Regions from separate parts of the Aminobacter sp. SR38 genome, predicted to be linked through region 1. Evidence: riboswitches for the same ligand, from Rfam matches in the RefSeq annotation. Region 1 holds a riboswitch; the other holds the start of a gene.
The links. A riboswitch is a leader RNA that binds a small molecule or an ion and turns the genes downstream of it on or off. The one in region 1 is predicted to bind S-adenosylmethionine.

Region 1 (15,808 bases):
AGCGGTGCCAGCGGCCTAGCCTCCCAGATACTTGGCTCGCTCGCTGCCGATCCCGCAGGTATCGGCCCGCAGGCCGGATACTCGCTGGCCACCGCCATTCTCGACCTCATAGCCGATTCCGAGCCCAATGACGGTTCATCGCGCGGCAATGGCCTCACGCAATCCCACGATCATCTCATCCGCCGCATTCGCAGCATCGTGCTAGTCAACCTCTCGGATCCGGAGCTTTCGGTTTCTTTCGTTGCGGCAAAGGCGGGTATTTCTGTTCGCTACCTGCACAAGCTTTTCAGCGCCACAGGAACGTCACTTCATAAATGGATCGAGAACGAGCGTCTCGATCGCTGCTACCGTGCGCTCCAACGCCTAAATCAGCGCAGCCAGACGATACAGGACATAGCATTCGCGAACGGTTTCAACGATCCCGGCTACTTCAGTCATCGCTTTACCCGCAAATATGGGAAGAGTCCGCGTCAGGTGCGAATGAAGGCGCTTTAGCTGCTTGTTCAATTCGCTAACCCACCAATGTCTGCTTTTCCTGGAGACTCTTCCAAAAGCCGACAGCCGCTGCCCACCCCTGACCTGCCCTAAGCGTCGGCTACCAGGCGTCAGGCTTTCACCACCAGCGCATGCTCGATCGGATCAAGCGTCTTCCGTTTGCTTGTCGACGTTGTGCGCGTTCTCGACGGCCACAGCGATATCGATGACGGCATGTTCGAGCCCATCGCCGGCTGCAGACGAAGGGTTTCCAGGACCAGCAGGGCATCAAAGGACCGCGCCCGGCGTCGAGCGCGGTCCTGTTCGGGGAGGCTAGCGGCCCTTGCCGATGTTTTCCAGATCGTACTCGGTGGTCTGGTAGACGCGGTTGATCCAGTTGCCGAACAAAAGATGGGCGTGCGAGCGCCAGCGATTCAGCGGCCGGCGCTGCGGGTCGTCGTCGGGGTAATATTCGTGCGGCACGGCAATCGTCACGCCGGCGGCCACGTCGCGGTCATACTCTTCCTTGAGTGAGGTCGAGTCGTATTCGATGTGGTTGAACATGTAGAGCCGGTTGCCGGCTTCTTCGGCCAGCAGGCTCGGGCCGGTCTCTTCCGATTCCATCAAAAGCTCCAGGCCGGAGCCTTCGGGGATGTCCGAGGCACGGACCTCGGTCCAGCGCGACACCGGTATGGCGAAATCGTCGGAGAAGCCGGCGAGATAGGGCGAGGCAGGCGCGTTGTTGTTGTGGCGGTAGACGCCGAACGCCTTGTGCTCAAGCGTGTGCTTGGGAACGCGGTGAAAATGCCAGGCGGCCGCCATCGCGCCCCAGCAGATGAAGAACGGCGAGTGCACGTTGGTCGTCGTCCAGTCCATGATCTGCTTGAGTTCGTCCCAGTAGGTCACGTCCTCGAAAGGCAGCAGTTCCACCGGCGCACCGGTGATGATGAAGCCGTCGAACTTGCGATCCTTGACCTCTTCCCAGGTCTGATAGAAGGCGATGAGGTGATCTTCTGAGGTGTTCTTGGCCTTGTGGGTGCCGATGCGCACCAGCGTCAGTTCGACCTGCAGCGGGCTGGCGCCGATCAGGCGCGCGATCTGCGTTTCGGTCCTGACCTTGTTGGGCATCAGGTTGAGCAGGCCGATCTGCAGCGGACGGATGTCCTGGCGGAGAGCTGTCTGCTCATCCATGATGGACACGCCCTCTTTTTCCAGCACTTGGCGGGCGGGGAGTTGATCCGGGATCTTGATCGGCACTGTGCGAACTCCAAAAAAACAAAACCGGCATTGCTGTCGCAAAGCCGGTTTACGGATCGCAAACGGCCCTTTAGCGACTTGTTTAACGTGGCTGCAAGCCGACCGGCCAAATCACCACGGGTCTATGCCCTGCTATTACGCCCGGTCGGGGATTGCGTCAACCGCGACCCATTCGTCCGGCCAGACCGCCCGGTTCCGCCGGTTTTCCTCGACATTGCGTGCACCGGGCGGTATTTCCGCTGCGGCCTCCGGCCGGAGGCGCCAATCCAGGATATTTCGAAATGACCAAGGCACCCGAGCAGATTCGCCCCGAACCCCGCGCCGGCATCATGGACATCGCAGCCTATGTCCCCGGCAAGAGCTCCGCTCCGGCAGGCGTCGCCAAGGTCCATAAGCTGTCGTCGAACGAAAATCCGCTCGGAGCCTCGCCCCATGCGATCGAGGCCGTCCAAAGGCTATCGCATAAGATGGAGTATTATCCCGACGGGTCGGCGTCACGCCTGAGGCAGGCGATCGCGGCGACCCATGGGCTGAATCCTGCCAACATCCTGTGCACCAATGGCTCCGACGAAGTGCTGGGCCTGTTGTCCCAGAGCTATCTCTCGCCGGGCGACGAGGCCGTCTACACCGAGCACGGCTTCATGGTTTACAAGATCTACACCCAGGCAGCCGGTGCCACGCCGGTCGTTGCCAAGGAGGATGCCGAGAAGGCCAGCGTTGACAACATCATCGCGGCGGTGACGCCGAAGACCAGGATCGTCTTCCTCGCCAACCCCAACAACCCGACCGGCACCTACCTGCCGTTCGAGGAGGTGCGCCGCCTGCACGCGGCACTGCCCAGGAACGTGCTGCTCGTCCTCGACGCTGCCTATGCCGAATATGTCCGCCGCAACGACTATGAGTCGGGTGTCGAACTGGTCGCGGCCAACGAGAACGTCGTGATGACGCGCACCTTCTCCAAGATCCACGGCCTCGGCGGCATGCGCATCGGGTGGATCTATGCGCCGGCGCACGTCATCGACGTGCTCGAGCGCATGCGCGGTCCCTTCAACGTCAATGCGGCGGCGATCGAAGCCGGCGTGGCGGCGATGGAAGACCGCGGCCATGTCGAGCGCACCATTGCCCACAATGCCAAATGGGCGGAATGGCTGGTCGCCGAGTTCGAAAAGCTCGGCCTGCGCGTCACGCCTTCTGTCGGCAACTTTCTGCTGGTGCACTTCCCCGATGACGGCAAGCACTCGGCCGCAGCCGCCGACGACCATCTCACGGCGCGCGGCTATATCCTGCGCAGGGTCACCGGCTACGGTTTCCCCAACGCGCTGCGCATGACCATCGGCACCGAAGAAGCCAATCGCGGCGTCGTTGCCGCACTCACCGAATTCCTGAAAAGTTGAACCATGTCAGATCCTCTCTTTGAAAAGATCGCCCTCGTCGGCATCGGCCTGATCGGCTCGTCGCTGGCACGCGTCATCCGCCGTGAAGGACTCGCCCGTCACATTGCGATCTCCACCCGCAGTGCACCCACGCTCGCCCGCGCCGAGGAACTCGGTCTCGGCGACAGCTACTCGACCGACGCCAAGGCAGCCGTCAAGGATGCCGACCTCGTCATCGTCTCGGTGCCGGTCGGCTCTTCGGAAGCGGTGGCTGTCGACATCGCCTTAGCGCTGAAGCCGGGCGCCATCCTCACCGACGTCGGCTCCACCAAGGCCTCCGTCATCGCGCAGATGGCCCCGCATGTACCCGCGGGCGTGCATTTCATCCCCGGCCATCCGCTGGCCGGTACCGAGAAGTCGGGCCCCGATGCCGGTTTCGCCGAGCTGTTCGAGAACCGCTGGTGTATCTTCACGCCACTGCCTGATACCGATCCGGTGGCGCTGGAGAAGCTGTCGGAGTTCTGGCGCCGCTGCGGCTCCAACATCGATACGATGGATCCCGAACATCACGATATGACGCTCGCCATCGTCTCGCACCTGCCGCACATCATCGCCTACAACATCGTCGGCACAGCCGACGATCTGGAGTCGGTGACCAAGTCGGAAGTGATCAAATATTCGGCTTCCGGTTTCCGCGACTTCACCCGTCTGGCGGCTTCCGACCCGACGATGTGGCGCGACGTCTGCCTGCACAACAAGGACGCGATCCTGGAAATGCTGGCGCGCTTCTCGGAAGACCTGGCGTCGCTGCAGCGGGCGATCCGCTGGGGCGACGGCGACAAGCTGTTCGAGATGTTCACCCGCACCCGTGCCATCCGCCGCTCGATCATCGACGCCGGCCAGGAAGTCGACGTGCCGAACTTCGGCCGCGAGGCCATCGAGCATCCGGCGAAGGGTTAGGGAATACGCGAATAGGGGAATAGGGGAATAGGGGATCGTCCCCCTACTCCCCTACTGCCTTACTCCCCTAATCTACCGCCGGCACCATGCCGAGCGGAATGAAGCCCAAAGTCGCCTTGCCCTTGACGATCTTGAGCGGCAGGGTCGGCGCGTCGCCGAGCAAAGCGAGGCCGGTGAAGGCGGTCTCGAACTGCTTGGCCTGCTCCGGAATGACCTGAGACAGGATGCGCGACAGCTCGCGCGGGTTCTGGATCGTCACCTTGAGATCTGCATCGATCAGCCCATCGTCGCCGACCGACCATGGGCCACTGAGTGCGACGCCGGTCGTACCGCCCGACGTCAGCGTCAGCGAGCGAATGCTGCCCGACTGGCCGCGCAGCGCCGGCTGCCTGCTTTCCACAAGGGCAACACCATTGTTGAGCGAGGTGTCTGCGCTGCCGTCGAGCTTGGGCAGCGTGCGTCCGCCGATCGCCTGCGGGTCGATCTGCAGACCGGTGAAGGTACCGGCGAGATCGATGTCGGCGCCGTTCGGGCGCAGATGCGTCTGCGTCTGCTCGGCGGTGAACAGCGGCTTGGCGACGCCGTCGATGAACGCTGCCTGGCCGGAAAGCTTGAGCGTTTCGACCGAGATTCGCTCTGGCAGGGGTTTTGCGATCCTGGCGCTGGCATGCAGCAAATCCCAGTTGAATTGCAACTGAGGCAGGTCGGGCGCGGCGATCCTGAGCGGGCCGTCGATCTCCAGCACCGAGTGCATAGGTTGATAGACCTGGGCGGCGGTGCGGAAACTGCCGGCGCTGGCCGAAATCCTGCGCCCCGCATCCTCGTAGTCCAGCCGGTCGCAGAACAGGCCGATGCGGAACGGAAAACCCTTGATCTCTGGGTTGGCGCATTCGAGCGACACGCCATCGCGGTTGATGCCGGCGATCGCCTTGCGCACCTCGCTCTCGGCCTTGCCGGCGAACCAGAACCATCCGGCGCTGTAGCCGCCGAACAGGAGCACGATGAAAAGCCCGAGCCACATGAAGCGGCGGCTGTAGTTTGCTCTTGGTTCCTGACTTGACGGCATGCTCGGGCTCTCGCTAACGCGGTTCTGTTCACCGCGATCACCAACAGGCTGGCGATATGGGCGATTTTTGGGTTTTTGGCTACGGTTCGTTGATATGGCGGCCAGGTTTCGCGCATGTCGAGACGCGCCGTGCCCGGTTGATGGGGTTTCGTCGTTCGCTCTGCATCCGCTCCTGGGTCCATCGTGGCACCGAGCAGCGGCCGGGCCTGGTGCTCGGCCTCGACCGTGGCGGCTCCTGCGTCGGCCTCGCCTTCCGCGTGCCGGGCGACCTGCGCGACGAGGTGCTTGCCTATCTCAGGGACCGCGAGCTCGTCACCAGCGTCTATCTCGAACGCCAGCTGACCATCCAGCTCGATGGCGGCGGAAAGGCGGAGGCGGTGTGCTACATCGCCGACCGCAAGCATCATCAGTATGCCGGCAATCTCGACGCGGCGCACGCGGCCGAAATCGTCACCGGAGCCGTCGGCCAGTCGGGCCGCAACGAGGATTATGTGCTCAGCACCGTCGAGCATCTCAGGGCGCTCGGCATTCGCGACCATTGGCTCGAAGAGGTGGCACGTCTGGTCGGCAAATAGTTCTGTGTCAGGAGGCAAAATCAACGCCCGTTTTTCGGCGGCGCGCCGAGCGGAGACGCGCTAAGGATCGGCCATGCTGTTCCAACGCCCCGATGACGACACGCTTTATGATGCCCTGATCGCCCGCGATGCAGGCTATGACGGTTTTGCCTATGTCGGCGTCAGGACGACCGGCATCTTCTGCCGTCTGACCTGCTCGGCGCGCAAGCCCAAGCGCGAGAACGTGCAGTTCTTCGACACCACCGCCGAATGCCTGCATGCCGGCTTCAGGCCCTGCTTGCGCTGCCGGCCGATGATGGGCTCGGGCGAAGCTGAGCCACTGGTCGCAGCGCTGGTCGAAGCACTCGAACGCGAGCCGGAGCGGCGCTGGCTGGAGGCCGATATCGTCGCCATGGGCCTCGATGCCTCGACAGTGCGCCGCGCCTTCAAGCGTCGTTTCGGCATGAGCTTTCTCGAAATGGCGCGGCTGCGCCGGTTGGGGCAAGCGGCAGAGAGGCTGACGTCAGGTGACAGCGTCGTCGACGCCCAGGTCGAGGCGGGTTTCGATTCCGGCAGCGGATTTCGCGCGGCTGTCACCCGGCTGCTCGGCGAGGCGCCGGCCAAGCTGCGCGGCAAGACCATGCTCAAGGCCGACTGGATCGAGACGCCCATCGGCCCGATGATCGCGATTGCGGACCAGCATGCCCTTCACATCCTCGAATTCCTCGAGCGAAAGGCGCTGGCGACAGAGGTGCGCAAGCTGCAGGCGGTCACCGGCTCGGCCATCGCCTTCGGCAGGGCCGCACCGATCGATCAGATCGAGGCGGAACTCTCCGCCTATTTCGCTGGCACGTCTGCAGAGTTCGCAACTCGGCTGGCACCGCAGGGCACGTCCTTTGAACGTCAGGTCTGGGACGGCTTGCGCCGCATTGCTGCGGGCGTCTGGGTGACTTATTCCGGCCTCGCCGCCGAGATCGGCAACCCCGCAGCCATACGTGCGGTCGGCCGCGCCAACGGCGCCAACCCGATCGCCATCGTCATCCCGTGCCACAGGGTGGTCGGCGCCAGCGGCGACCTGACGGGCTATGGCGGTGGCCTCTGGCGCAAGCGCTGGCTGCTCGAACACGAGCGGCGAATGGTACCGGGCTAATCAGGATGGTCACGCGCGAGTAAGCCGTCTTTCTATGTACGGACCAGAAGTCGAAACCACATCGATGACGTGATCCGCGCAAATAAGCTCCCAGTGCGAATATTTTCCCGGGAAATCGTCGGACGCGAAGGTTGACGCCCCGACGAAATCAAGGAAGGCCGATTGCGATCGCACTAGCAGGCGATCATCACAATCTGGCCGATTATCCGACTGCCAATAGCTCTCGTTGCGAACCGCATAGGCAATGTAGGAATCCCACGTCAGTTGCCAGGACTGTTCGTTGGTTACCGGCATGACTGGTCGGGCTATGAAGTCTGTCCCAGGAACTGTTGTTGCGTTCTCCTGGGCACTCGCCTCTGCCACGACAACGCGAAGGACGTTCGCCTCCGGCTCCCCGATTTCTTGCAGGAAGAATGTTCGGCGGCCGGTCGGGAACAGTGTCACGTGTTTACGCCCAGTTCCTTCAGCCGCTTCAGCGCCGTGGGCGGCATGGGGGGCGGGTTCTTCGAGCGGGCGGCTTCGATCAGGAACTCGTCGCAGGCGGCCTCGGTCTCCGAGATCAGGCGCTGCATGAATTCCTCGCGCGAAAGGCCCGCCGGAATCGGCTTCAGGAAACGCGCCTTGATGGTGCCGGGGTAACGCAGGAACTTGCGACGCGGCCAGTATAGGCCGGCGACATGGGCGACGGGCACGACGGGCATGTTGAGCGCCGCATAAAGTTCGGCGATACCCCACTTGTAGGCCGGCTCGTCGCCGGGCGCGCGGCGGGTGCCCTCGGGATAGATGATCAGTTGGCGGTCGTTCTGCATTTCCCGGCGGGTTGCCACGACAACGGCCTTCAGGGCTGCCGAGCGCTTGCCACGGTTGACCGGGATCATCTTCATTTTGGCGATGTACCAGCCGAAGAACGGGATCCACATCAGCTCGCGCTTGAGGATGTAGAGCGGGTCGCGCAGGTAGGGGAAAAAGGCGATGGCGTCCCAGAACGACTGGTGCTTGGGCGCCAGGATGAACGAACCCGCAGGCAGGTTCTCGAGCCCCATGACCTCGCTCTTCGTGCCAGCGATCTTTTCCTGCAGCCACAGGCTCGAACGCGCCCAGAATTTGGGGACCAGCCAGGCGCGGTGGCGTGGCGACAGGAAATAGTAGGGCGTCCAGAAGATCATCTGGGCGATCAGGCTGACATAGAAGACGAAGTTGAATGCCAGCGAGCGGATATGGAGCATTGGTGAGGGGCGCCTGAGGACGGGATTTCGCCGTTGGTTACACCAAGCCGTCCAAAAAGGAAAACGCCGCTTCGCCTTGGAATGAGCTTTTGCGTGGCAGAGTGCCTATTCGGCGGCGGCCTGCACCACGACCATGCCGTCCGAGGTCGGCTTGACCGGCACGATGCCGCGCGCCAGCGCCAGCAGGTACTTGTTGTATTCGGTGAACAGCACGCGGAACGCTTCGGGCTTGGTCAGCCATCGGCCTTCGCCAAGCTTGGAGTTGACGACCGGGTAGGGCTCCAGGCTGGCCTTGCGCAAAAGCCGGCCCATTTCCAGCATGCTGCGCGGCATGTGGTAGTTGTTGGTGACGAGGATGACACGGGCGTAGTCGTGGCTTTCGACCCATTTGGCGCTTTCCTCGGCATTACCGATGGTGTCGAGCGCGGCGCGGTCGATGTCGACACGGTTGAACAGCGACTTGTCGCTGCGAGTCGCCAGCTGCAGTTGCCGGCGCGTCGCCGAGGGATGGACGCCGCTGATCAGCAGGCGTTCGCCTTTGCCGGCCTTGAGCAGGTCAAGTGCCGCATCCAGCCGCGACTGGCCGCCGGTCAAAACGATGATGGCGTCGGCCTTTGCAGGGTTGGCCGGCGTGGTCAGTCGACTGACATGGGTTGCAAACAGCGCGAAGCCACCGGTGAAGATGAAGGCTGCTGCGACGAGGATGAACAAAATGCGGCGCAAAAAAACACTTCTCCGGCGCGGCTTGAGCCCGGCCGGGTAGGTTTTTGATCCGGAAACCGTCCCCGATGCGGCGAGCGCGTTCTGACCCATCACGAAGCCATGGTTAAGCAGGGATTGCGGCTTTTGCAGCGCCTATCTAAGCACATTCTGCAACAAAGTGACATCATCGGTGATCACATCCTTTCCGGATGCTGCACGTCGATGTCGCCGAGATAGCTGACGACGGTGAAATGTGATGTCGCGGCAGTCAATGCGCCAATGACAGCGACGATCACGGCGACGCCGAGATAACCGTTCAGGCCGATGGCGAAGTTGCCGAACAGGGCGGTTGCCTGGTCGGCTTCCGGCGTCGCGAGATTGAGCGACGACCACCACGAAAAGATGATGAAGACCACCACAGCGGCAACGCCACCGGCGGCCGCACCCGTCATGCCGGTGAGCAGGAAGTGACGGCGGAACTCGCTGGCTATGAAATTGGCCTCGGCGCCGACGAAATGCAGCACCTCGATGATGTGGCCGTTGCCGGCCATGGCGCCACGCGTCGCAAACACCACAGACAGCACAGTCGCTGCCAGCATCAGCACCAGCACGCCGGTGCCGATGGTGACCGTCGTGCGCGCCATCGCCACCAGCCGGTCGACCCAGGTGCGGTGATCGTCGAGCGTGGCGGTTGGCACCTTGGGGCTGATCGCCTGGCGCATCGCGCCGAAATCGGGCGGGCTGCTCTGGTCGATGGTGACGATCACCAGCCGCGGCACCGGCAGCTCGTCGATGTTCAATCCCGAGCCGAGCCACGGTTCGAGCAGCCGCGCGGTAGCGGCGCGATCGACGATCTTGGTGCCGCTGACGCCGGCGAATTCGCCGGCGATGCGTGCGGCCGTCTCCAGTGCCGCCTCCATGTCCAGCCCTTCGGCGGGCTTGATCTGGATCGTCGCCTCGCGGGCGATCTGGTTTTCCCACACCGAGGCGGTGTCGCGCACCAGCGTGACCGCACCCAGCGTCAGGCACGACAAGAACGTCATGATGGCGATGACCAGCACCAGCGCACGGCCGGCGATGTTCTGTGACGGCACGATGGGGGCGGTCTTGCGCTGCAGCCTTGGCGCCGGCTGCTGGAGCGGCGCATCCTCGAATTCGTCCTCGAATTCCTCGTCGTGTGTGCTGCTGTCGGCTTGGGCCTCAGTCATAGATGTCGAGCCTTCCGCCGGCGAGAATCATGCGCCGAGCATCGACCTGGTCCATCAGGCCGAGATCGTGGGTTGCGATCACCACCGCGGTGCCAAGCCGGTTGAGCTCGATGAACAGCCTGAGCAGGCGCCGCGCCAGTGGCGGGTCGACATTGCCGGTCGGCTCGTCGGCCAGCAGGATCTCGGGCTGCTCGATCAGCGCGCGGGCGATCGCGGCGCGCTGCTTTTCGCCGCCCGAAAGCACCGGCGGCAGCACATGCATGCGCTCGCCGAGGCCGACCCATTTGAGCAGTTCGGTGACGTCGGTGCGGTAGCTTGCCTCTTCGCGCCCGCGCACGCGCAGCGGCAACGCCACATTCTCGTAGGTGGTCATGTGGTCGAGCAGGCGGAAATCCTGGAACACCACGCCAATACGCCGGCGCATCAGCGGCAGCTCGGTGCGCGAGATGCGCGAACGGTCCTTGCCGAAGACGCTGATCAGGCCACGCGTCGGCTTGAGCGACAAAAACAGCAGCCGCAGCAGGGTGGTCTTGCCCGCGCCCGACGGCCCGCTCAGGAACTGGAACGAGCGCTCGGGGATGTGGAAGGAGATGTCACGCAGGATCTCCGGTCCCATCCCGTATCTGAGGCCGACATTCTCGAAGCGGATCACGTGCTGCAGACCTTGAACTTGCGAAACATTGGGAACTTACGAAACCCTGGGAACTTGCGAATCCACGGAGATTCATCGGGACCCTGGCTGCCCGTTTCTACGAAACGACCATGGGTCCGCATGGTTAAGAGACGGTTAATTTTCCGTCCGGAATGGGGCGCCGAAGCACCTCGGTGGCGAAGCATTAACCATTTCCGTTTACCCCCTCTCGGCAGAATGTCTAAGGGGTCTGATGGCTGAGCAGCGGAAAGCACGCCCGGTTTCCGGCGAAATCATGACCGATGACGGCCGCGACACATCCGCCCAACCCCGGCGCGCGCCTGCCTTGGACATTATCGACGCCGATTTCGAAGTCGTGGCTCGCGCCGATCGCCGAAACGAATCATCCGCCGTCCAGACTGTCCTCGCCACTCAGCCAGCCAATCGGGGCGGAATGGAGATGCTCAGGCCAGCGCATTCGCGGCTGGACGCCCGGCCGACGCGCGGCGGGCCGATCTTCTGGCTCTCCGGTATCTCCTTGGTGGCAATGGCGTTTTGGGTCGCCGGCGGACACCAGGTGCTGCATGCTGCGGCGTTTCCGCTGTCATGGCAGGCGCCGAAGCTGCGCCTCGCCGACGTCGTTTCGCGCATCGACAGCTCCGGCCGCAAGCCGCTTCTGCTCGTCGACGGCACCGCCTTCAACGACGGAAACAGGGCGGCATCGCTGCCGCCGATCGTCATCGCCGTCACCGGCGATGACGGTAAAGTCCTGCGTTACAGGCTGGGGACAGGCACGGTTCCGGTGGCAGCCGGCGCAAGATGGGACTTTTCGAGCCGGCTCGACGTGCCTATGAACGGGGTAAAGACCGTCACGGTCGCTTTCTCGGAATAGGATGCTGTCATGCCTGTTGTGCGCGACAAGGAAATCGAAGTGCTGTTCTCCGCCTCGGCGATCGCACGGCGCAATCTCGAACTCGCCAAGGATATCGCGGCGCACGACTACACTGACCTTCTGGTCATCTCCGTGCTGAAGGGCTCGTTCATCTTCGCCGCCGACCTGATCCGCGCCATGCACGACGTCGGCCTGTCGCCGGAGGTCGAATTCATCTTCATTTCAAGCTATGGTGCCGGCACCACGAGCGGCGAGGTCCGCGTGCTGCGTGACATCGACAACGAGGTTGCCGGCCGCGACGTCCTGCTGATCGACGACATTCTCGAATCGGGCAAGACGCTGAAGTTCACCCGCGAGCTGATGATGTCGCGCGGCGCCAAGAGCTGCTCGATCGCTGTGCTGCTCGACAAGCGCATGCGCCGCAAGACCGACCTCAATGCCGATTATGTCGGCTTCGACTGCCCCGACTATTTCGTCGTCGGCTATGGCATGGATGTGGCGCACGCCTTCCGCGAGCTGCCCTTCGTCGGAGTGGTCAAGGGCGAAGACTGATCAGCCGCTAATCACAAATTTTGCGGCATTCAGGAATCGTCAACCAGTCGCGGCAAATATCGCCGCCATGGCAAAACTTCTGATCGTTGAGGACGATGAGTCCGTCCGCACTCTCGCAGCCCGCGCGCTCGAACGCGCCGGCCACAAGGTCGACGTCGCTTGCGATGGCGCCGAAGGGCTCGACTCCATTCACGCAGAGCGCGGCGGGTACGACCTGATCGTCTCCGACATCCGCATGCCGGAGATGGACGGCATCAAGATGGCGCAGAATGCAGCACGCGCCTATCCCGGGCTGCCGATCCTGCTGATGACCGGCTATGCCGACCAGCGCGAGCGCGCAGAGGAACTCGACGCCATCATCATCGATGTGGTGCAGAAGCCGTTCACGCTCAACGACATTCGTGACCGCGTTTCGCGGGCGCTGGCTGCTCAGTCGGCAGTGGCGCTCGCCGGCGCCGCCTGAGGCGTCCGCGTCCCGACATTCAGCGCGAATATACCGGCGCCGACGATCAGCAGCGCGCCGATCACCGTGCCGGTTCCGGGCACCTCGGCGAAGAACAGGAAGCCCCACAGCGGTGCCCACAACAGCCCGGTGTATTCGAAAGTCGCCGCCTTGTTGGCGGGCGTCAGCCGATAGGCTTGGCCAAGCAGCACCATGCCGACAGCGGCAATGATGCCGCAGGCGCCCATCATCAGGAAGTCGGGCAGGCTCGGCCAGATCCATGGCCGCATCAAAAAATCGAGGCTGGGATGGCCTGTCTGCTGGAAGCCGGCGGCCGAGAAGATCGTGGTGATCAGCACGGCGCCGAAGAGATAGGCGGCGTTCTGGTAGAAGGCCATTGTCGTCGCACTTTCCGTCACGCCGACCTTGCGCGCCATCAGCTGCGAGAAGCTGTAGAGAAACGCCGAGGCGAGCGACAGCAAGGCCGCCCATTCGAAGATGCCGGCGCCGGGATCGACCATGATGACCACACCGAACAGCCCGACCGTGCCGGCGGCAAGGCTTTGCCACGGCACCCGTTCGCCGAGATAGGGACCGGCCATGGTCATGATCAGCAATGGCGTCAGGAAGAAGAGCGCCGCCGCATCGGCGATCGGCAGCGCCGGGATCGCCAGGTAGTAGGCGCAGTAAGACACGAACAGGATCGTCGAGCGCGTTGCGAGGAAGCGCCAGTTGGGCGAGGCGAGTGCCGGAAGCCCGACATCGCGATGCACCAGCAGGAGCAGGATCGGCAACGCCACCACGGCGCGGATCAGCAGCGCTTCGCTGACCGGATAGGTGCCGGCCACGGCCTTGATCAGCGCGTCCTGGATCGAAAACACCAGCACGCCCAGGCAAAGGCAGAGGATGCCGAGAAGCGTTCTGTTGTGCATGGTGCAGGAGTGCCTGGCTAAGAGGTCGTCCCGATATTTGTACCTTGAGATCGGGCAGAACGAGAGCGCTTGTCGGCGCCTCCTGTTGGGCCAGCGGCGACAGCGACTGGCGCACAGCTGCCCCAAAAAAATACCCGCCGGCAAGATTGCGGCGGGTGAAAGTGAGGACGGTATTACCAGTCCGCAGCCGCATCTCTTGCGACCACCTTCCAATGGGTAGCGGGACTATTCCCCGCCGTTTGACACGATGCAAACGAATTGGAATGATGGCAGCCATTAGAATTTCTTATGGCTGAAAACGTTTTCATGACCGCACGCCTCGACAGCGACCTGCTGCGCACCTTCCTCGCGGTTGCCGAGAGCGGCAATTTCACCCGCGCGGCCGAAGGTGTCGGGCGCACCCAGTCCGCGGTCAGCATGCAGATCAAGCGCCTCGAGGAGGTCGTCGGCGAGGTGCTGTTCACGCGCGGCGCGCGCGGCGTCGCCCTGACCGAACGCGGCACCGAGCTCGTCGGAAATGCGCGCCGCATCGTTGCCCTGCTCGATGAAACGGCGTCGTCGATGCGCGCGGCGCCGCTTGGCGGACCGGTCCGCATTGGCATCCCCGAGGAATATGGCCAGCCTGTTCTGTCGCGTGCCCTGGGTGCCTTTGCCAAGCGCCATTCGAAGGTGGAGGTGACGGTGCGGTTCGGCTATTCGGTCTCCCAACTGGCTTCGCTCGCGGCCGGCGAACTTGATCTTGCCGTGGTCTTCGAGTGGCAATTTCCATCGGGCGCCGAAGTCCTGATGAATGACCCGACGGTCTGGGTGACCTCCATTCACCACCAGCTGCATCTGGAGCGGCCGCTGCCGGTTGCCATGTACACTCGCCACGGCTGGTCGCGGGAGTATGCGCTTCGCTCACTCGAGCAGCGCGGCATCGATTACCGTTTCGCCTACACCAGCGATACCACCAACGGCCTCTCCCTTGCCGTCACCGCCGGACTGGCGCTGGCGCCGATGGCCCGCAGCAACATTCCACCGGATTGCCGCGAGCTGACGGAGGCCGAAGGCTTCGGGGCGATCGACACGACCAGGGTCGTCATGCATCGCAATCCGCGCGCCAACAGCGAAGCCGTCGACGCCATGGCCGACGCCATCCGCGAGGCTTTCCATCAGCGGCGCTGATCGCTGGGAACAAGCCGTATCCTGCCATGCCTCCTGACAAAAGGCTGTCAGGAGACCAATGTTATGCAGGCGGCATTCTGAAATGAGGAGGAAGTGATGATCACCTTTTACCACGCGCCCTGGTCGCGCGCGTCCAACGTGCTTTGGCTGCTTGAGGAACTCGGCACCCCCTACACGGTCGAGAAGGTCGATATCCGCGCACCTGGCGGGGTGCCGGAAGAGTATCGTTCGATCCAGCCCAACAAGAAGGTACCGGCGATCATCCACGATGGCATCCTGGTCACCGAGCGGGCGGCAATCTGCACCTATCTCTGTGATGTCTTCCCCGAGGCCGGCCTTGCACCTGCCATAGGCGACAAGCTGCGCGCGCCTTACCTGACCTGGCTCGTCTATGCCGATTCGGTGTTCGACCCAGTGCTGGCGGCCAAGGCGCATGGTCACGAATTCATGGGCAGCGGCTATTCCTACGGTTCGTTCAGCGAGATGGTCGACAATCTCGAAAGGACGCTGTCCTCGCGCCCCTACATCGCAGGCGACAGCTTCACCGCAGCTGACACTCAGATCGGCGGCGGCATCAATTTCGGCATCCGTGTGCTGAAGACGCTGCCCGAGAAGCCGGTGTTCCTGGACTATGTCGAGCGCTTGGCAGCACGCCCCGCTTTTCAGCGTGCCAGTCAGAAGGATTTTGCGATGGCGCAGGAGGCGGGCATGGTTCCCGGCTGAGGCTGGGTGTGCGGCGCCAAGGCGTGAGCGATTTGAGCATTACGCCTTCGAACTCGCGCCTCTCGCACCCCTCTCTGTCCCGCCGGATCTCCCCCGCAAGGGGGGAGATCATGCCGTCATCGACCCCCACCGCCAACCACCAGCCACACGGCCCGTTGCTACCATGTGACAGGATGAGCAGTGCCGGTGACGAGACTAATCTCCCCCCTTGCGGGGGAGATGTCCGGCAGGAAAGAGAGGGGTGGGACGGAGTGCGTCGGTACAGGAGGAGCAAACGTAGTGAGCTCCCGGCTACCGCAGCTCCAGCAAGCGTTCGAGATAACTCCGCTCCAGTTCGGGGCTGAGCGCATTGCCCAGGCGCTTGCGGATGGCGTCGAGGATCTGGCGGGCGCGCTGCACGTCGATCTCGTCGGGCACCTTGGTCGAGTCGCCGAAGTCGGGACCGGTGGTGGCGCGGGGCCGGCCGAGCGGGTCGCGGTCGGCATTCTGCTGGCGGCCG
Region 2 (15,808 bases), 2.0 Mb from region 1:
GACTCGCCCGAGCGCCGGCGCGTGGCCGACATCCATGGCGGCGACGGCGACGAGCGCGACATCGCAGTCCACCCGGACGACAACTCCTGGCAGGAGCTTCTGGCGCTGGTCGGAACCATCGAGCCGACCGAACTGATCGACCCGACGGTCGGCACCGAAAGGCTGCTCTACCGCCTGTTCCACGAGCATGGCGTGGTCGTCTATGACGGCGTTCGCGTTGTCGACGAATGCTCGTGTTCGGGCCAGAAGATCAAGGGCATCCTGCAGGGCTTCACGGCCGAGGAAATCACTGACAGCGTCGAAGACGGCGTCATCCGCGTCGCCTGTGAGTTCTGCTCCAAGTCCTACGAATTCGACCCGGCAGAATTCGCACCGGTACAGTGAAGTCGGGCGCAATGATGCGTCAGTTCAGCCTGTGGCGAGCATCGGGCAAGTCCAGCGAGAAGGCCGGGATGGCGATGTCGAACATCTCGCCCGCCTCGTTGCGCATGGTGTAGCGCCCGACCATGATGCCTGACGGCGTCGAGAGCGGGCAGCCGGACGCATATTGATAGCTGTCGCCGGGATTGAGCTCGGGCTGGTCGCCGACCACGCCCGGGCCGCGCACTTCTTCGACCTTGCCGCTCGCATCGGTGATGTGCCAGTAGCGCGACAGCAACTGGACGAATTCGTCGGAATTGTTCTCGATGGTGACGCGGTAACCCCAGACGTAGCGGTTTTCCGATGGCTCCGACTGGTCCACCAGATAGAAGGGCTCGACCTCGACCGCGATGTTGCGGGTGATTGCGCGATACATATGCTGCGCTCCTTGGCCTGCACGATGACAGAGTCCGCCGCGCGAGGCTGCGGGTCAACTGCTGTTCGACAAAATCACGCCGATTGTGATGAGGCTGTGACGGATCTTACCGCCGGCTCGAACGGCGCTCCCGGTTGCGGAGCGCCGTTGTCCTGGGCGTTTAGCGCGCCGCCTTCAGCGCGTCGCCGATGTCGTTGAGCAGGTCGTCGGCGTCTTCGAGGCCGACCGACAGACGCAGCGTGCCGTCGTCGATGCCGAGCTCGGCGCGGGCCTCGTCGGTGAGGTTCTTGTGCGTCGTCGTCGCCGGATGGGTGATCAGGCTCTTGGCGTCGCCGAGATTGTTCGAGATCAGCACGATCCGCAGCGCGTTCTCGAAGGCGAAAGCGGCTTTCTTGCCGCCCTTGACGTCGAAGCAGATCAGCGTCGAGCCGCCCGACATCTGGCGCTTGACGATGTCGGCCTGCGGGTGGTCGGCGCGGCCCGGATAGATCAGGCGCGACACTTCAGGCTGCTCGGCGAGGAAGTCGGCGATCTTTCCGGCGGTCTCGGTCTGCTGGCGCACGCGCAGCGGCAGTGTCTCCAAGCCCTTGAGCAGCGTCCAGGCGTTGAACGGCGACAGGCTCGGGCCAGTGTGGCGGAAGTAGTCGTGCAGGTTCTCATCGATCCACTTCTTGTCCGACAGGATGACGCCGCCGAGGCAGCGGCCCTGGCCGTCGATGTGCTTGGTGGCAGAATAGACGACGACATGGGCGCCGAGCTCGAGCGGCTTCTGCTGCATCGGCGTGGCGAAGACATTGTCGACGACGAGGCGTGCGCCGATCGAATTGGCAAGGGTCGCGACCGCCGCGATGTCGACGACTTCGAGCGTCGGGTTGGTCGGGCTTTCCAGGAAGAACAGCTTGGTGTTGGGCTGGACCGCCTTTTCCCAGTTCTCGATCAGCGTGCCGTCGACCAGCGTCGCCTCGATGCCATACTTGGGCGCCAGCGTCTCGACGACCCAACGGCACGAGCCGAACAGGGCACGGGCAGCAACGATGTGGTCGCCGGCCTTCAAGCCGCACAGGATGGCGGCGGTGACGGCCGCCATGCCGGAGGCGGTGGCACGTGCGTCCTCCGCGCCTTCGAGCGCACACATGCGCTTTTCGAACATGTCGACGGTGGGATTGGCGTAGCGCGAATAGATGAAGCCGGGGGTCTCGCCCTTGAAGCGGGCCTCGGCGCTTTCGGCGCTTTCATAGACATAGCCCTGGGTCAGGAAGATCGATTCCGAGGTCTCGCCGAAGCCGGAGCGAAGGCTGCCGCCATGGACGAGGGTGGTCTGGGGTTTCCAGTTACGCTGCTTTTCGGAGCTCATAGCCAAATCCAAATACAAAAAAACCGGCCGCGATAAGTCGCAACCGGTCCACAACGCGGCCCTTTAGCGACTTGTTTAACGTGGCTGCAAGCCGACCGGCCAAATCACCACGGGATAAATGTCCTTTAGACCCGCAGCCTGCTTGCGTCAATTGCGAGGACGACTAAACGTTTTGGGCCACGCACATGAGCCCGGAAACGGTCGGGATCCAGCGGCCCCGGCTCGCTTTTTGGGCTGGTGGCGCTGTAGAGGAGTGAGGCAATTGCGGCAGTCGGGCATTCTTCCAGACCAGGACATCGCGGCGCTGTTTGCGTCGGGCGCGCTCAAGGCGTCGCCGCTCGATGCCGACCAGATCCAGCCGGCGAGCCTCGACCTGCGCCTTGGCGCCATCGCATATCGCGTGCGCGCGTCCTTCCTGCCTGGCCCCAATTCGCTGGTTCAGGCCAAGCTCGACCGGCTCAAGCTGCACGAGATCGACCTGAGCAATGGCGCGGTGCTGGAGACGGGCTGCGTCTACATCGTGCCGCTGCTGGAGAGTCTTGCTTTGCCTGCCGAGATATCGGCCTCGGCCAACCCGAAGAGCTCGACCGGCCGCCTCGACATCTTCACCCGTGTCATGACCGACCGTGGCCAGGAGTTCGACAAGATTCCCGCCGGCTACACCGGCCCGCTCTATCTCGAGGTCAGCCCGCGCACCTTCCCGATCGTCGCGCGCAAGGGCTCGCGACTGTCGCAGATCCGCTTCCGCAAGGGAAATGCGCTGTTGTCCGAAACCGAGCTCAACGCGCTGCACGTGTCCGACCGGCTGGTGGCGATCGATCCGCCAAACATTTCAGGTGGCGGCATCGCGCTGTCGATCGACCTCGCCGGTGCGCCCGGCAGCATCGTCGGTTATCGTGGCAAGCACCATACCGGCCTCGTCGACGTCGACAAGCGCGCCGCCCAGAAGGTCGTCGACTTCTGGGAGCCGATCTACAATCATGGCGCCGAGGAATTGGTGCTCGACCCGGACGAGTTCTACATCCTGGTGTCGCGCGAGGCTGTGCATGTGCCGCCGCTCTACGCCGCCGAAATGACGCCGTTCGACCCGCTGGTCGGCGAGTTCCGCGTCCACTATGCCGGCTTCTTCGATCCAGGCTTCGGCCATTCCGGCGCCGGCGGCACCGGCAGCCGCGCCGTGCTCGAGGTACGCAGCCACGAAGTGCCGTTCATCCTGGAACACGGCCAGGTCGTCGGCCGCCTCGTCTACGAGCACATGCTGGCACGCCCGAAAGCGCTTTATGGCACCGACCTCGGCTCCAACTATCAGGCTCAGGGACTGAAGCTCTCAAAGCATTTCCGTACGGACTGACCTTAGGTCAGGGCCTGCCGACCTTAGTCTGCTTGTCCATTTCAAGCCGCTGTGCTTGGCTGCGGGCAGGGACGCCCGACATAAGGGTGCCCGGCAAATGGAGAGGATCATGCAGATTTCGTGGAAGTTCGCTTGCGCTGCTTCGCTGGCAGCGCTGTTGTCTGCGGCGGGCGGTGCCTCGGCGCAGGACTCAACAAAGCTCAAGATCGCCACAGAGGGGGCCTATCCGCCCTTCAACAATCTGAGCGCCGACGGCAAGCTCGTCGGCTTCGACGTCGACATCGCCAATGCGCTGTGCGCTCAGATGAAGGTCGAATGCGAGATCGTCGCCCAGGATTGGGACGGCATCATTCCGGCGCTGCAGGGCAAGAAGTTCGACGCCATCGTCGCCTCGATGACCATCACCGAGGAACGCAAGAAGCAGGTTGCCTTCACCAACAAATATTACACCACGCCGCTGGCGCTGATTGCGCTCAAGACCTCCGAGTTGACCTCGCCGGAGCCCGATGCGCTGAAGGGCAAGTCGGTGGGCGCACAGGCCTCGACGACGCAGAGCATCTATGCAGAGGACCACTATGCCAAGGCCGGCGCCGACGTGAAGCTCTATCCGACGCAGGACGAGGCCGTGGCCGACCTGACCAATGGCCGCCTCGACGCCGTCGTCGCCGACAAGTTCGTGCTCGTCGACTGGATGAAGACCACCGGTCAGGATTGCTGCAAGATGATCGGCGATCTCAAGGGCACCGAATCCGAGACCGGCATTGCCGTCCGCCTCGATGACACCGCCTTGCGCGACAAGCTTAACGCCGCCATTGACGCCATCTACAAGGACGGCACCTACGCCAAGATCAACGCGAAGTATTTTGACTTCGATATTTATGGCGCGGATTGATCGCTGATACCTGAACACCGAAGGCCGGGCGCTTGCGTCCGGCCTTTTCGTATCCGGAGCAGGCGTCGCAAGACGCATGTGCTAGCACCCGCCTCGGATTGGCTGCGGGCAGGGCGAAAGATCTTGCTGCAAAAATTGGAGCGGGTAGCGGGAATCGAACCCGCGCGTTCAGCTTGGGAAGCTGACAGGCTACCATTACATCATACCCGCGCGGGCACTTGGTTAGCATTCGCCTTGCGGGCAGGCAATCGGGAAACGTGTTGTACCAGTACCGACGCAATTCGGCTGCTGCGTCGGGCGACGTTATTTGTGCTTCCGCAGGATCGACAGCGCTTTGCGCAGCTCGGACAGTGCAATCTCGCCATAGGCGCGCTGCTTGAGCTTCCCGCCATATCCGGCGCGGAGGATCTTTCGTGCCTGGCTGCCGGAAAAGCGGGCAAGGATTTCACGGCAAAAGACACGCGAGCGAAACTCGGCCGCCAGTGTTGGTGCATTTGCCAGGAAGACCGCGAACACCTTGCGGTCGGCGTAGAACCTGCGCAGTCGCTTGGGTGTTTCGCGGGTGATGAGATCCAGCACCGACCAGTAGCCGCCGTCGAGCATCCAGGCATATCTGCCTGCATTGGCCAGGAGAAAATCGATATCGGTCAGCGTCGCTTCCTCGGCGAGCCGGTAGTATTCCGGCGTCCCGGACCGAAGCCAGGGCGAGCTTTCATGGTTCGAGAAGGCGTTTTCCCCATGCAGCCTGTAGCCTGACAGAACGACATCGATAAGTGCGCTGCCGCCAAAGCCATGGCACATGAAGTTGAAGTAGCCGTCCGCCGCCCGCATGTGTCTGGCTTCGCCGCCGCGCCGGACCAGCCGCAAGTGCGACGCCCGGTACATGTTTGCCGTACCGGGACTCCATTGCCAGCCGCTTGCCCACCTCGGCACGAGAACGGTCCGCGCCGACAGTTGCTGGAAGTGCTGCTGTGAGACGGTCGGCAGCCGGAAGACGGACGCTTCGGCATGCAAGTTTCGCGTCTGGCTCTGGCTGTCGACGGCGCCGCCGCCAGCGACAGCCAGGATGTTTCCCACCGCGTCCGTTTCCGCGACGCTGGACGAGGTGAAGGCAACGCTTTGCCGCAGCGCCAGGTGAGCCTGGACATGCATCGACGCGTAGGTCGACAGCAGCACATCGTCGGCATCGACGAAGCTGACGAAGCCGCCCTTGATCTTGTCGAGCGACCAGAATGCCGCGCCAAGCTGGCCGAGATTTTCCGGCAGCGTTTCGATACGGAAGCGACTGTCATTGCCGACATGTCTGGCGATGACCTCGACGCTGTCGTCGGTCGAGCCATTGTCGATGACCAGGCACTCAAAGTTCGGGTAGTCCTGCGCCTTGATCGAGTCGATCGTCGCACCGACGTAGCGGCCATAGTTCCAGGCGATGACGACGAAGCTGACCAAGGGTGGCTTGATCGACCCGCCGGAGGCCTCGTCGATGCTCCGCGCGCCGATGGTGAAACCTGAAGCGGCATCGCGGGACGGGCTCCAGGTCTTGCGGACGATCACCTGGTAGTCGTTGTGCAGGACCTCGTACTCTCCTGCTCTTGCCTGGAGAAAGGCGTCGATGCCGGGCTTTGGGCGCTCGGCGGCCGGCTTGGCCGGCTGCCACAGATAGTCGTCCAGGATCATGATGCCGCCCGAGGCAAGCAGGTCCCAGCTCTGCTGGGCGTCGGTGAAAGCCGAGGCGGCATGGTGGTCGCCGTCGACATAGACGACGTCGAAGCGGCGCGCCTCGCGCTGCAGTTCCGACAGCGCCTCGATCGAGAAGGCCTTCAGCTTTTCGAGCCGGTCGGAAAAGAGCTTCGTGTTGGCATCGAAGCGTGCCTCGACTTCGCTCATGTCGGTGTGATGGCGCGAGCCGGGTGTCCTGTGCTCGACGCTGCCCTCGAATGTGTCGATGCAGGTCAAATGGCAATTAGGCAGGAACTTCAGGAAAAACAGCGCCGAGCGGCCCTCGAAGGAGCCAATTTCCAGAACCCGCAGCGGCTCCTGCGCGCGCTCGCGCAGCAACTTTTCCCAGATCGGGATGTGGTGGGATGTCCAGTCCCTGCTGAAAGCGCTGCCGTCGAAATAGTTCATTCAAACGCGCCTATTGGCCTGGAAATGCCGAACTTGTAGAAACATGAGCGACATTGCATGAGCTTGCCCGCCAAGCAATGCCTGTAGCGAAAGCAGAGGCCGACATGCGTCCAGAAAAGCGGGTACTGGTTACAGGTGGAGCGGGTTTTCTTGGCTCGCATCTTTGCGAACGGCTTCTCGCGGCAGGGACGCATGTCTTGTGCGTCGACAATTTCTACACCGGTGCGCGCGCCAATGTCGCACACCTTGCCGAACATTCCCGTTTCGAATTGATCGAGCACGACGTCTGCCAGCCGCTTTTTGTCGAAGTCGACGAGATCTACAACCTGGCCTGTCCGGCGTCGCCCATCCATTACCAGCGCGATCCGGTGCAGACCACCAAGACCAGCGTGCTCGGCGCCATCAACATGCTTGGCCTCGCCAAGCGTCTAGGCGCCAGGATCCTCCAGGCCTCGACATCGGAAGTCTATGGTGACCCGGCCGTCCACCCGCAGGACGAGAGCTACTGGGGCAACGTCAATCCGATCGGCCCGCGCTCGTGCTACGACGAGGGCAAGCGCTGCGCCGAAACGCTGTTCTTCGACTACCGGCGACAGCACGATCTGGAGATCAAGGTCGCCCGCATCTTCAACACCTATGGCCCGAGGATGCAGCCCGATGACGGGCGCGTCGTCTCCAACTTCATCATGCAGGCGTTGCGCGGCGACAGCATCTCGATCTTCGGCGGCGGCACGCAGACGCGGTCGTTCTGTTATGTCGACGACCTCGTCGACGGCCTGATCAGGCTGATGGCCTCTCCACGCGATTTCACCGGACCGGTCAATCTGGGCAACCCGGAGGAGTTTTCGATGATCGAACTCGCCCGCGCGGTTCTGGCCGAGACGGGCAGCAGGTCGCGGCTCGAGTTCTTGCCGTTGCCCGAGGATGATCCGAAGCAGCGGCGGCCCGACATCACCTTGGCCGGTACTCTCGGCTGGCGACCCGCCACGCCGCTGGAGCAGGGCCTTCAGCGCACGGTTGCCTATTTCCAGGAACTGATAGACGCTCAACCGCACATCAAGGACGGTGGCGTGGTGGCTGCTGCTTCCTGAGCGCGACTGGCGACGGCCTAGGCGCGCCCGTTGCTGCGCTCGGCGACGTCCTTCGCCTGCACCGAACCGCCCTTGGCCAGTTCGACCATATCGGCGAGCAACTCGACCTGATCGAAAAAGCAGACGCGGCCGCGGCCGTCCTGCTTGGCGCGGTAGAGGGCGGCGTCGGCGCGCTTGAAGTAGGTACCGATGTCGCTGCTGTCGTTGCCGATCAAGGTGACCCCGACGCTGGCGCCGATGGAAATCTGGTGACCGCCGATGTCGTAGGGTGCGCAGAGCGCCTCGACGATGCGGCAGCCGAGCGAAACCGAAGCGTCCGGCTGTCGGCTGTCATTCTGGATGACGGCGAATTCGTCGCCGCCGAGGCGCACGAGGCAATCCGCCGCGTCGACACAGCCGCGCAGCCTGTCGGCGACCACGCACAGCAGCGCGTCGCCGACAGGGTGGCCGAGCGTGTCGTTGACCTGCTTGAACAGGTCGAGGTCGAGGCAGAGCAGGGCGCGGGCGCGGCCATCCCGGACATTGCCGACCGCCAGTTCGAGCTGCTGGCGAAACAGGATGCGATTGCCGAGCCCGGTCAGCGTGTCGTGATGCGCCAGATAGGCGATGTCGGCCTGCGCGCGCTTGCGTTCGTCGATGTCCTCTAGCAGCCCGACCCATTCGATGATGCGCCCGTCTGTGTCGAACACCGGGGCACCTTGCGAGCGAACCCAGAGCCAGCGTCCGTCGCTGACCTTGAGACGGAACTCGACATCGAGCGGCGTGTTTTGCTTGAGCGCCTCGGCCCAGGCGGCGGAGGTAATCGGGCGATCGTCGGGATGGATGGCGTTGGTCCACTCCTGGCCCTCGACCTCGCTTTCCGGCCGGCCGGTGAGTTGCTCCCAGCCGGTCGCGAGGCCAGCGCTGCCATCCCCGTCGCGACGCCACAGCACAATGGCACCCGTTTCGGCGATGGTGCGATAGCGGCGCTTTTCGCTGCGCAGGGCATTTTCGGCCCTGGCAAAGCTCTGGCGCAGGATCTCGAATTCCTGGATTGAGGATGGGGCAACCGAGGCCGCCTCCGTCTCCTGTCCATCGGCGATGGCATTGCTGTAGCGGGCCAGCGCCTGCACAGGCTGCAGGATGCGTTTGCCGAGCCACATCGCCACGCAGACGGCAAGCAGCAGGCTCATGCCTGCACCCAACATCAGATTGAACATCGGGTCGCGCCAGCGCGCGTCGAATACGGTCGTCGATTCACCGACGATGATCACCCAGCCCGGTGTGCCAGCCAGCTTCTGGAAAGACAGGATGATCGGCAGGCCTTCAATGGTCTTTGCCGCAAAAAGTCCGGCATTGGTTCCAAGCGCCTCCAGTTTGGGCCAGTCCGGAGCGACTTGGCCAATGAACCGGCTGGCGTCACGCGAACGTGCGAGAATGCGCCCGTTGCCGTCGGTGACGGCCACCAATATGTCGGTCGGCGCGCGCTTGCCGCGCTGCAAGGTCTGGATAAGGTCTTGAGGTGACGTCGACATGACGTAGGCAGCGCCCCCGCGCTTGCCCGGAGGGGCGGGCACAGCCAGCACGAGGCGCGGCTCGTTGCCTGTGGTAAGCACATTCGAGACAACGTTCGCCTGCGTGCTCATGGCAAGCACTGCGGCATCCGCCGCCGCGTTCGACCTGGCGCGCAAGGCCGGGACGCGATCGTTGGCGATCAGCGCCACATTGTTGTCGGCGCCGAGCACCCACAGTTCCGGCTCAGGGAGCGGTTCGGGATCGGGAATCTCACGATGTTGCGCCAGCACCGACATGTTGGCGAAGCGGCTGCTCAGCTCTCCTTCGATGGCATTGGCCAGCGTGCGAGCGGTGTCGTTCAAGCGCGCGACTGCCGCATCCCTGTAGGCGCTTCCGGCAGACCAGACCGCAACAGCCGATACTGCGACCACGGGAAGCAGGCAGGCCAATGCCAAGGCGATGAGGTAGCTGTTGAGACCGCGTTTGGCTTGCGAGTTCTTCTCCATTCCCACCGCGCGCTCAACTCCCGACGATCCATCAGAAGTTGCTAATCGCCCGAGAATGTTTTCCAAAAGGTCAACGCGGATGTATCGTCCTGCGTGAAATGTCTGCCGATCACATGAATCGCAGGTTGTGCAGCGCGGGTGGCATCGGCGTCAGCACCTTGAAGCGCGTGGCGCAATCACGATATGCCTGATGGCTCGAATCGCAGGAGATCGAACTTGTCCGGATTGACGCGCTTTCTCGGCGACACCCCGCTCAGGGTGTTCATCAAGCTGCTGGTCATCTCCTTCCTCGTCGGCATCGTCATGTCAGCCTTCGGCTGGTCGCCCTTCGACGTGATCTACGGCATCCGCGATTTCTTCGTCGACATCTGGCGCATGGGCTTCCGCGCCGTCGATCGCTTCCTCGGCTACTTCCTGCTGGGTGCCGCGATCGTCGTGCCGGCATTCATCATTCTGAGGCTGTTCAGCTACCGCAAATAGCTGCCGCCCCGTCTGGCATGATCTTTTCCGAAACGCGATTGATGCGTTTCGGGGCCATGCTCAGGCGAAGGCGGCCGCCGTTTCGAACAGGATGGCGTGGCGGGCGGCAAGGGCTGCGACATCGGTCGAATAGCCGCCGCCGATCACCCCGCACAATGGCACGCCACGTCCGCGAAAGTACCCAATGACGAGACGCTCGCGCCGGCGCAGCCCCTCGTCGCTCAGCGCTAGACGGCCAAGCCGATCCTCGCGATGCGGATCGACGCCGGCATTGTAGAAGACGATGTCCCATCTGCCGTGTCGTGACAGGCCGGCAAGGGCTTCGGTGAGAGCATCCAGATAGGCATCGTCGCCAGTCTTGTCGGGCAAGCCGATGTCGAGGCTCGAGGCGACCTTGCGCACCGGGTAGTTCTTTTCGGCATGCATCGAGAAAGTGAACACCGAAGGAGTGCTGGCAAGGATCTCGGCGGTGCCGTCGCCCTGATGCACATCGAGATCGACAACCAGGATGTTCTCGACCTGCCCATCTTCGAGTAGCGCCAGTGCGGCGACGGCGACGTCGTTGAAGGTGCAGAAGCCGGCGCCCTGGGCGCGGCGGGCATGGTGACTGCCGCCGGCGGCGTTGCAGGCGATGCCATGGCTGAGTGCCAGCCGTGCCGAAGCCAGCGTGCCACCTGCGGCGAGCTGGGCGCGCCGCGACACGCGCTCACCGACAGGAAAGCCGATCTCGCGCTCGATATGGTGCGGCACTGTGCAGGTCAGCACTTGGTCGACATAGGTAGCGTCATGCGCAAGCCTGAGATAGTGCGGCGCGATCGGTTCGGCCCGGTTGAGCCCGCTGGTCAGGCCGAGGGCTTCGAGCCGTGCCATCAGCGCCGTGTATTTGCCCATCGGGAAGCGGTGGTCGGCGGCAAAGCCGGCATCGTAGTCGGGATGGCTGACGATCTGAAGCGGCATGGAGGGGTGCTGAACCAGGAGGGCGAAATCGATTGTTGCCGTAACTTAAATGGTTGCGGGCGTTGGGGAAACCGGGGCATGTGCCCTAGGGAGATTCGGCAACTGGGAGGACTTTCGTTGGAATACGCATCGCCAGAGGGCCGCGTGACGCCTTTTTCCGTCACCAACCGCTCGGTGTTGGCGATTGCCGTGCCAATGACCCTGGCCTATCTGACCACGCCTTTCATCGGCCTTGTCGGCACCGGCGTCGTCGGGCAGTTCGGTGATGCCGCCCTGCTCGGCGGCCTGGCAGCCGGTGCTGTCGCCTTCGATGTCGTCTTCACCAGCTTCAACTTTCTGCGTGCCGGCACGACGGCGCTGGTGGCGCAGGCTTTCGGCCGCGGCGATGCCTCCGAAGAGCAGGCGGTGTTCTGGCGCGCCGTGGTGATCGCCCTGATTGCCGGCATCGTGCTGGCGCTGACTGCACCACTGACCTCGCTTGCCGGGCAGTGGTTCATGCAGGCCGAGCCGCGCGTCAACGAGACGCTCGACCACTATGTCCGTATCCGCATGCTGGGCGCGCCCTTTGCCCTGATCAACTACGCCATCCTCGGCTACATCCTCGGGCGGGGCGAGGGCAGTTTCGCGCTGTTTCTGCAAGCGACGCTCAATGGCGTCAACATCGTCGTCTCCATCCTGCTTGGGCTGCATTTCGGCTGGGGCGTCGAAGGTGTTGCCTGGGCCGCCGTTGCCGGCGAGCTTGCCGGCATGGTCATCGGACTGGCGGTGCTGCTGCGGCGTTTCGGGCGCGAGCCCAGGCTGGCGCGCCGGCGCATCTTCGATGCCGCCGCGTTCAAGCGACTGTTCGTGCTCAACCGCGACATCATGATCCGCTCTTTGTCGCTGCTCATAGCCTTCGCGCTGTTCACCCGCCAGGGCGCCCAGTTCGGCACGGTGACCCTTGCGGCCAACGCGGTGTTGATGAATTTCTTCATCGCTGCCGGCTTCTTCCTCGACGGCTTTGCCGCCGCTGCCGAACAGCTCGCTGGCCGCGCCGTTGGCGCGCGCTACGAGCCGGCTTTCCGCAAGGCGGTCTATCTCTGCTCGATCTGGGGCTTTGCGCTGGCCGGCAGCATGACGGCGGCACTCATGATCTTCGGCGCCGACCTGATCGCGTTGATCTCGACGGCCGAGGACGTGCGCGCCGCAGCCATCGCCTTCCTGCCCTGGGCGGCATTCACCGCGCTGAGCGGCGTGCTTGCCTTCCAGATGGACGGCATCTTCATTGGCGCCGCCTGGTCGCGCGATATGCGCAACATGATGGTGATCTCGTTGCTGGTGTTCATCGCGGCACTTGCGGTGCTGCCCTCAGCCTACGGCAATGCCGGGCTATGGGCAGCCCTGCACCTGTTGCTGATCGTGCGCGGCCTGTGCCTGCTGGCGATCCTGAAGCCCAGGGCGCGGGCAACGTTTCAGAGCGGTGTCGCGGCCCACTGATCGAGCTTGCTGTCACGCAGCTCGGAGATGCTCTTGAGGCCTTCGCGCGCAGCAAAGTCGGACATGCCGCGCACGATGCGCGCCGGCAGCGACGGGCCCGCATAGACCATGCCGGTGTAGAGCTGGACGAGGTCGGCGCCGGCACGGATCTTCTCCAGTGCCGTGTCAGTCGAGTCGACACCGCCGACGCCGATGATGGCGCGCTGCGGGCCAAGCAGCTTGCGCATGCGCGCAAGAACCGCCGTCGAGCGCGCGAACACCGGCTTGCCGGACAGGCCGCCGGTCTCGCCGGTGTGGGCCGGGCTGCGCAGCGCAGGCCTCGTGATGGTGGTGTTGGAGACGATGACGCCGTCGATCGCCTTTTCGGTCACTTCGGCCGCGATGTCTTCGAGCTCTGCCTCGTGCAGGTCGGGCGCGATCTTGAGGAAGATCGGAACGGCATGGCCAGCTTCGGCGCGGGCGATCATGACGCTGGCCAGCAACTCTGCGAGCTGTTCGCGTGCCTGCATGTTGCGCAGACCGGGCGTGTTGGGCGACGAAATGTTGACCGTGAGATAAGAGGCATGGCGGGCGAAGCGCTTCACGCCAAGCACATAGTCACCGATGCGGTTTGTGCTGTCCTTGTTGGCGCCGATGTTGACGCCGACGATACCGGGCCGGCCGGCGCGGGCAATGAGGCGCTTTTCGCAGGCGTCATGGCCTTCATTGTTGAAGCCGAGCCGGTTGATGACGGCATCGTCCTCGACGAGGCGGAAGATGCGCGGCTTGGGATTTCCAGCCTGCGGCAGCGGCGTCACCGTGCCGATCTCGGCGAAGCCGAAGCCGAGCCCGAGCAAGGCGTCCGGCACCTCCCCGTTCTTGTCGTAGCCGGCTGCCATGCCGAGCGGATTGGGAACGTCGAGCCCGGCGATCTTCAGCCGCAGGCGGGCATCACGCGGGGCGCGGCCGCCGACCGGCAGGCCGCAGCGCAGCGCCTTGATCGACATCCCGTGTGCGGTCTCGGCATCGAAGCTGAACAGCAGATGCCGGCCAAGACGGTCGAATGCGCTCATGCTTCAAGCTCCGGAAAATCGTGGGCGCCGTCGGCGTTGAGCGGCAGGGGGCGAACCCATTTGGCGGCGCTGACCTCGAGCTGGGCATAGAGATGCGGGAATAAGGCGCCGCCGCGCGAGACCTCGTATTTCAGCGCCGGGCCGAGGCGCTCGGCGTCGATGGCAATGAGCAGCAGGTCGGCCTGCCCAGTGAAGTGTTTGGCGGCGGTTTCCACCACCTGTTCAGCAGTCGAGAAATGGATGAAGCCGTCGGCGAGATCGATCGGCGCGCCGGTGAAGATGCCGCTGCGTTCGGCCTCGCGCCACATCGCTTCGGGACAGATCTTGTAGATGGTCTTCGTCATACGGGCGCTATAGGCTGAAAGCATGATGCGGGAAAGGGCAGCTTTCATTGCCCACCGCAATTTGGGCCCAATGCTTTCAGACAATGCGCACCGTCCGCGAATGGAGACAGCTATGCGCCGCGCTTTTTTGATGCTCATTCCCTTCATCGCCGGCCTCGGTGCCGGACCGGCGCTGGCCGCCGAAACGCAGCGCTACCAGATGGAAAAGACCGACAAGGGATATGTCCGCATGGACACCCAGACCGGCGAGATGTCGATCTGCGAGGAACGCGACAATCAGCTGGTCTGCAAGCTGGCCGCCGACGAGCGATCGGCCTTGCAGGACGAACTCGGCCGCGTGCAGTCCGAACTGAAGGCGCTCGATGAACGCATCGTGAAACTCGAGAACTCGCTGACAGCCCAATTGGAATCGAAACTGCCGACCGAGGAAGAGTTCCAGAAGAGCATGGGCTACATGGAGCGCTTCTTCCGCAGCTTCATGGGCATCGTCAAGGACATGGAAAAGGAAGACCAGGCGCCACAGATGGCGCCCGCACCGAACAAGACCTGAGCGGATTTTGTGCCTTGGCGGCCTGAAAGTTGAGCATGAACGGCCAACTCACCGGGCGATTTGACTTTAGCTGCTTGAAAAGACGCCACCGGGCCGCATAATCACGGCCGACGGTCCAAGACGCACAGAACGGTCGGGGCCTCGGGAGGGATATTTGCCAGCAGGCCACAAGTTCGTCATCGCGGACGACCATCCGCTGTTCCGCGGCGCTCTCAAACAGGCTATTGCCGGGCTGGCCGACGTGTCGAGCGTGCTCGAGGCCGGCGACTTCGAAAGCGTCAAGGCGATCGTTGCGGCGAATGAAGACATCGACATCGTGCTGCTCGACCTGTCTATGCCCGGCGCTTCGGGGCTCTCCGGTCTGATCTCGCTGCGGGGCATCCATGCGACTGTGCCCGTCGTCATCGTCTCGGCCCATGACGACCCCGAAACCATCCGCCGCGCGCTCGAGCTCGGCGCTTCCGGCTTCATCTCCAAGTCGGCGAGCATGGACGACATCCGCAACGCCATCGAGGCAGTGCTGTCGGGCGAAATATCGGCCCCCGGTGACATCGACCTCGGCGTCGAGCGCGATCCCGAAATCTCCGACCTGATCAAGCGCCTGCAGTCGCTGACGCCGCAGCAGACGCGTGTGCTCGGCATGCTGGCGGAGGGCCTGCTCAACAAACAGATCGCCTACGAGCTAGGCGTCTCGGAAGCGACGATCAAGGCGCATGTCTCGGCGATCCTGCAGAAGCTCGGCGTCGACAGCCGCACCCAGGCCGTCATCCTGTTGTCCAAGATCGGCGGCGAGCCGCGCCCGGCGGCGTGAGCATCCCGAAACGCGGACGCCGGTTTTCGGCATAGATCATGCTCGCAAAGCAGGGTCACTCGGCGGCGTGGGCCATGCGCCGCATCCGGTTCATCATCGAACGCAGGACAGCGGGCTTCAGCGGCTTGTTGAGCACGGCGACATCGAGCTGGTCGGCTGCGGCGCGCACCTCGTTGGAACGGTCGGCGGTGATCAGCACGGCAGGTGTCGCTTCGCCATAGACCGTGCGCAGCGAGCGAATGACGTCGAGACCGTTTTCGCCGTCGAGATGATAGTCGGCGAGGATGATTTCCGGTGCCGGTCCGTCGGGCTCGCCGGCGATGAATGCAGCCGTTCCCGAATAGGTGCGCACCTCGCAGCCCCAGCCTTCAAGCAATAGCCGCATTCCTTCCAGGATGCGGGCGTCGTTGTCGATGCAGACGACCGTCAGGCCGTTCAGCGCGGCCGCGGCCTGGATGCGCGGCCGGGCAGCCGCCGCCGCTGGCAGTTCCTCGGCAGTGGTGACGGGCAGGATGACCGAGAAGCGG

Region 2: linked by a shared signal. The riboswitch ahead of IG197_RS09355 (O-succinylhomoserine sulfhydrylase) and the one ahead of metA (homoserine O-succinyltransferase) in region 1 are both predicted to bind S-adenosylmethionine.

The regions. Positions count from the first base shown of each region.
Region 1 covers NZ_CP062112.1:3,942,443-3,958,250, forward strand. The annotation lists gene IG197_RS19360 (helix-turn-helix domain-containing protein) at 1-495, shown strand, start outside; gene metA (homoserine O-succinyltransferase) at 808-1,731, opposite strand; SAM riboswitch at 1,782-1,859, opposite strand; gene hisC (histidinol-phosphate transaminase) at 2,013-3,125, shown strand; gene IG197_RS19375 (prephenate/arogenate dehydrogenase family protein) at 3,129-4,064, shown strand; gene IG197_RS19380 (DUF2125 domain-containing protein) at 4,132-5,130, opposite strand; gene IG197_RS19385 (gamma-glutamylcyclotransferase) at 5,187-5,705, shown strand; gene IG197_RS19390 (bifunctional transcriptional activator/DNA repair enzyme AdaA) at 5,779-6,834, shown strand; gene IG197_RS19395 (hypothetical protein) at 6,844-7,278, opposite strand; gene IG197_RS19400 (1-acyl-sn-glycerol-3-phosphate acyltransferase) at 7,275-8,060, opposite strand; gene IG197_RS19405 (YdcF family protein) at 8,166-8,783, opposite strand; gene IG197_RS19410 (ABC transporter permease) at 8,957-9,970, opposite strand; gene ftsE (cell division ATP-binding protein FtsE) at 9,963-10,622, opposite strand; gene IG197_RS19420 (hypothetical protein) at 11,062-11,493, shown strand; gene hpt (hypoxanthine phosphoribosyltransferase) at 11,503-12,045, shown strand; gene IG197_RS19430 (response regulator) at 12,113-12,508, shown strand; gene IG197_RS19435 (DMT family transporter) at 12,475-13,419, opposite strand; gene IG197_RS19440 (LysR substrate-binding domain-containing protein) at 13,726-14,586, shown strand; gene IG197_RS19445 (glutathione S-transferase family protein) at 14,683-15,309, shown strand; gene IG197_RS19450 (TIGR02302 family protein) at 15,601-15,808, opposite strand, start outside.
Region 2 covers NZ_CP062112.1:1,907,319-1,923,126, reverse strand. The annotation lists gene IG197_RS09365 (Hsp33 family molecular chaperone) at 1-384, shown strand, start outside; gene apaG (Co2+/Mg2+ efflux protein ApaG) at 404-796, opposite strand; gene IG197_RS09355 (O-succinylhomoserine sulfhydrylase) at 957-2,150, opposite strand; SAM riboswitch at 2,194-2,271, opposite strand; gene IG197_RS09350 (2'-deoxycytidine 5'-triphosphate deaminase) at 2,413-3,501, shown strand; gene IG197_RS09345 (ABC transporter substrate-binding protein) at 3,611-4,393, shown strand; tRNA gene IG197_RS09340 (tRNA-Gly) at 4,530-4,603, opposite strand; gene IG197_RS09335 (glycosyltransferase) at 4,697-6,520, opposite strand; gene IG197_RS09330 (UDP-glucuronic acid decarboxylase family protein) at 6,625-7,611, shown strand; gene IG197_RS09325 (diguanylate cyclase domain-containing protein) at 7,629-9,467, opposite strand; gene IG197_RS09320 (DUF6460 domain-containing protein) at 9,795-10,091, shown strand; gene IG197_RS09315 (histone deacetylase) at 10,152-11,048, opposite strand; gene IG197_RS09310 (MATE family efflux transporter) at 11,127-12,524, shown strand; gene IG197_RS09305 (quinone-dependent dihydroorotate dehydrogenase) at 12,500-13,576, opposite strand; gene IG197_RS09300 (DUF952 domain-containing protein) at 13,573-13,920, opposite strand; gene IG197_RS09295 (hypothetical protein) at 14,033-14,470, shown strand; gene IG197_RS09290 (response regulator transcription factor) at 14,625-15,281, shown strand; gene IG197_RS09285 (PAS-domain containing protein) at 15,337-15,808, opposite strand, start outside.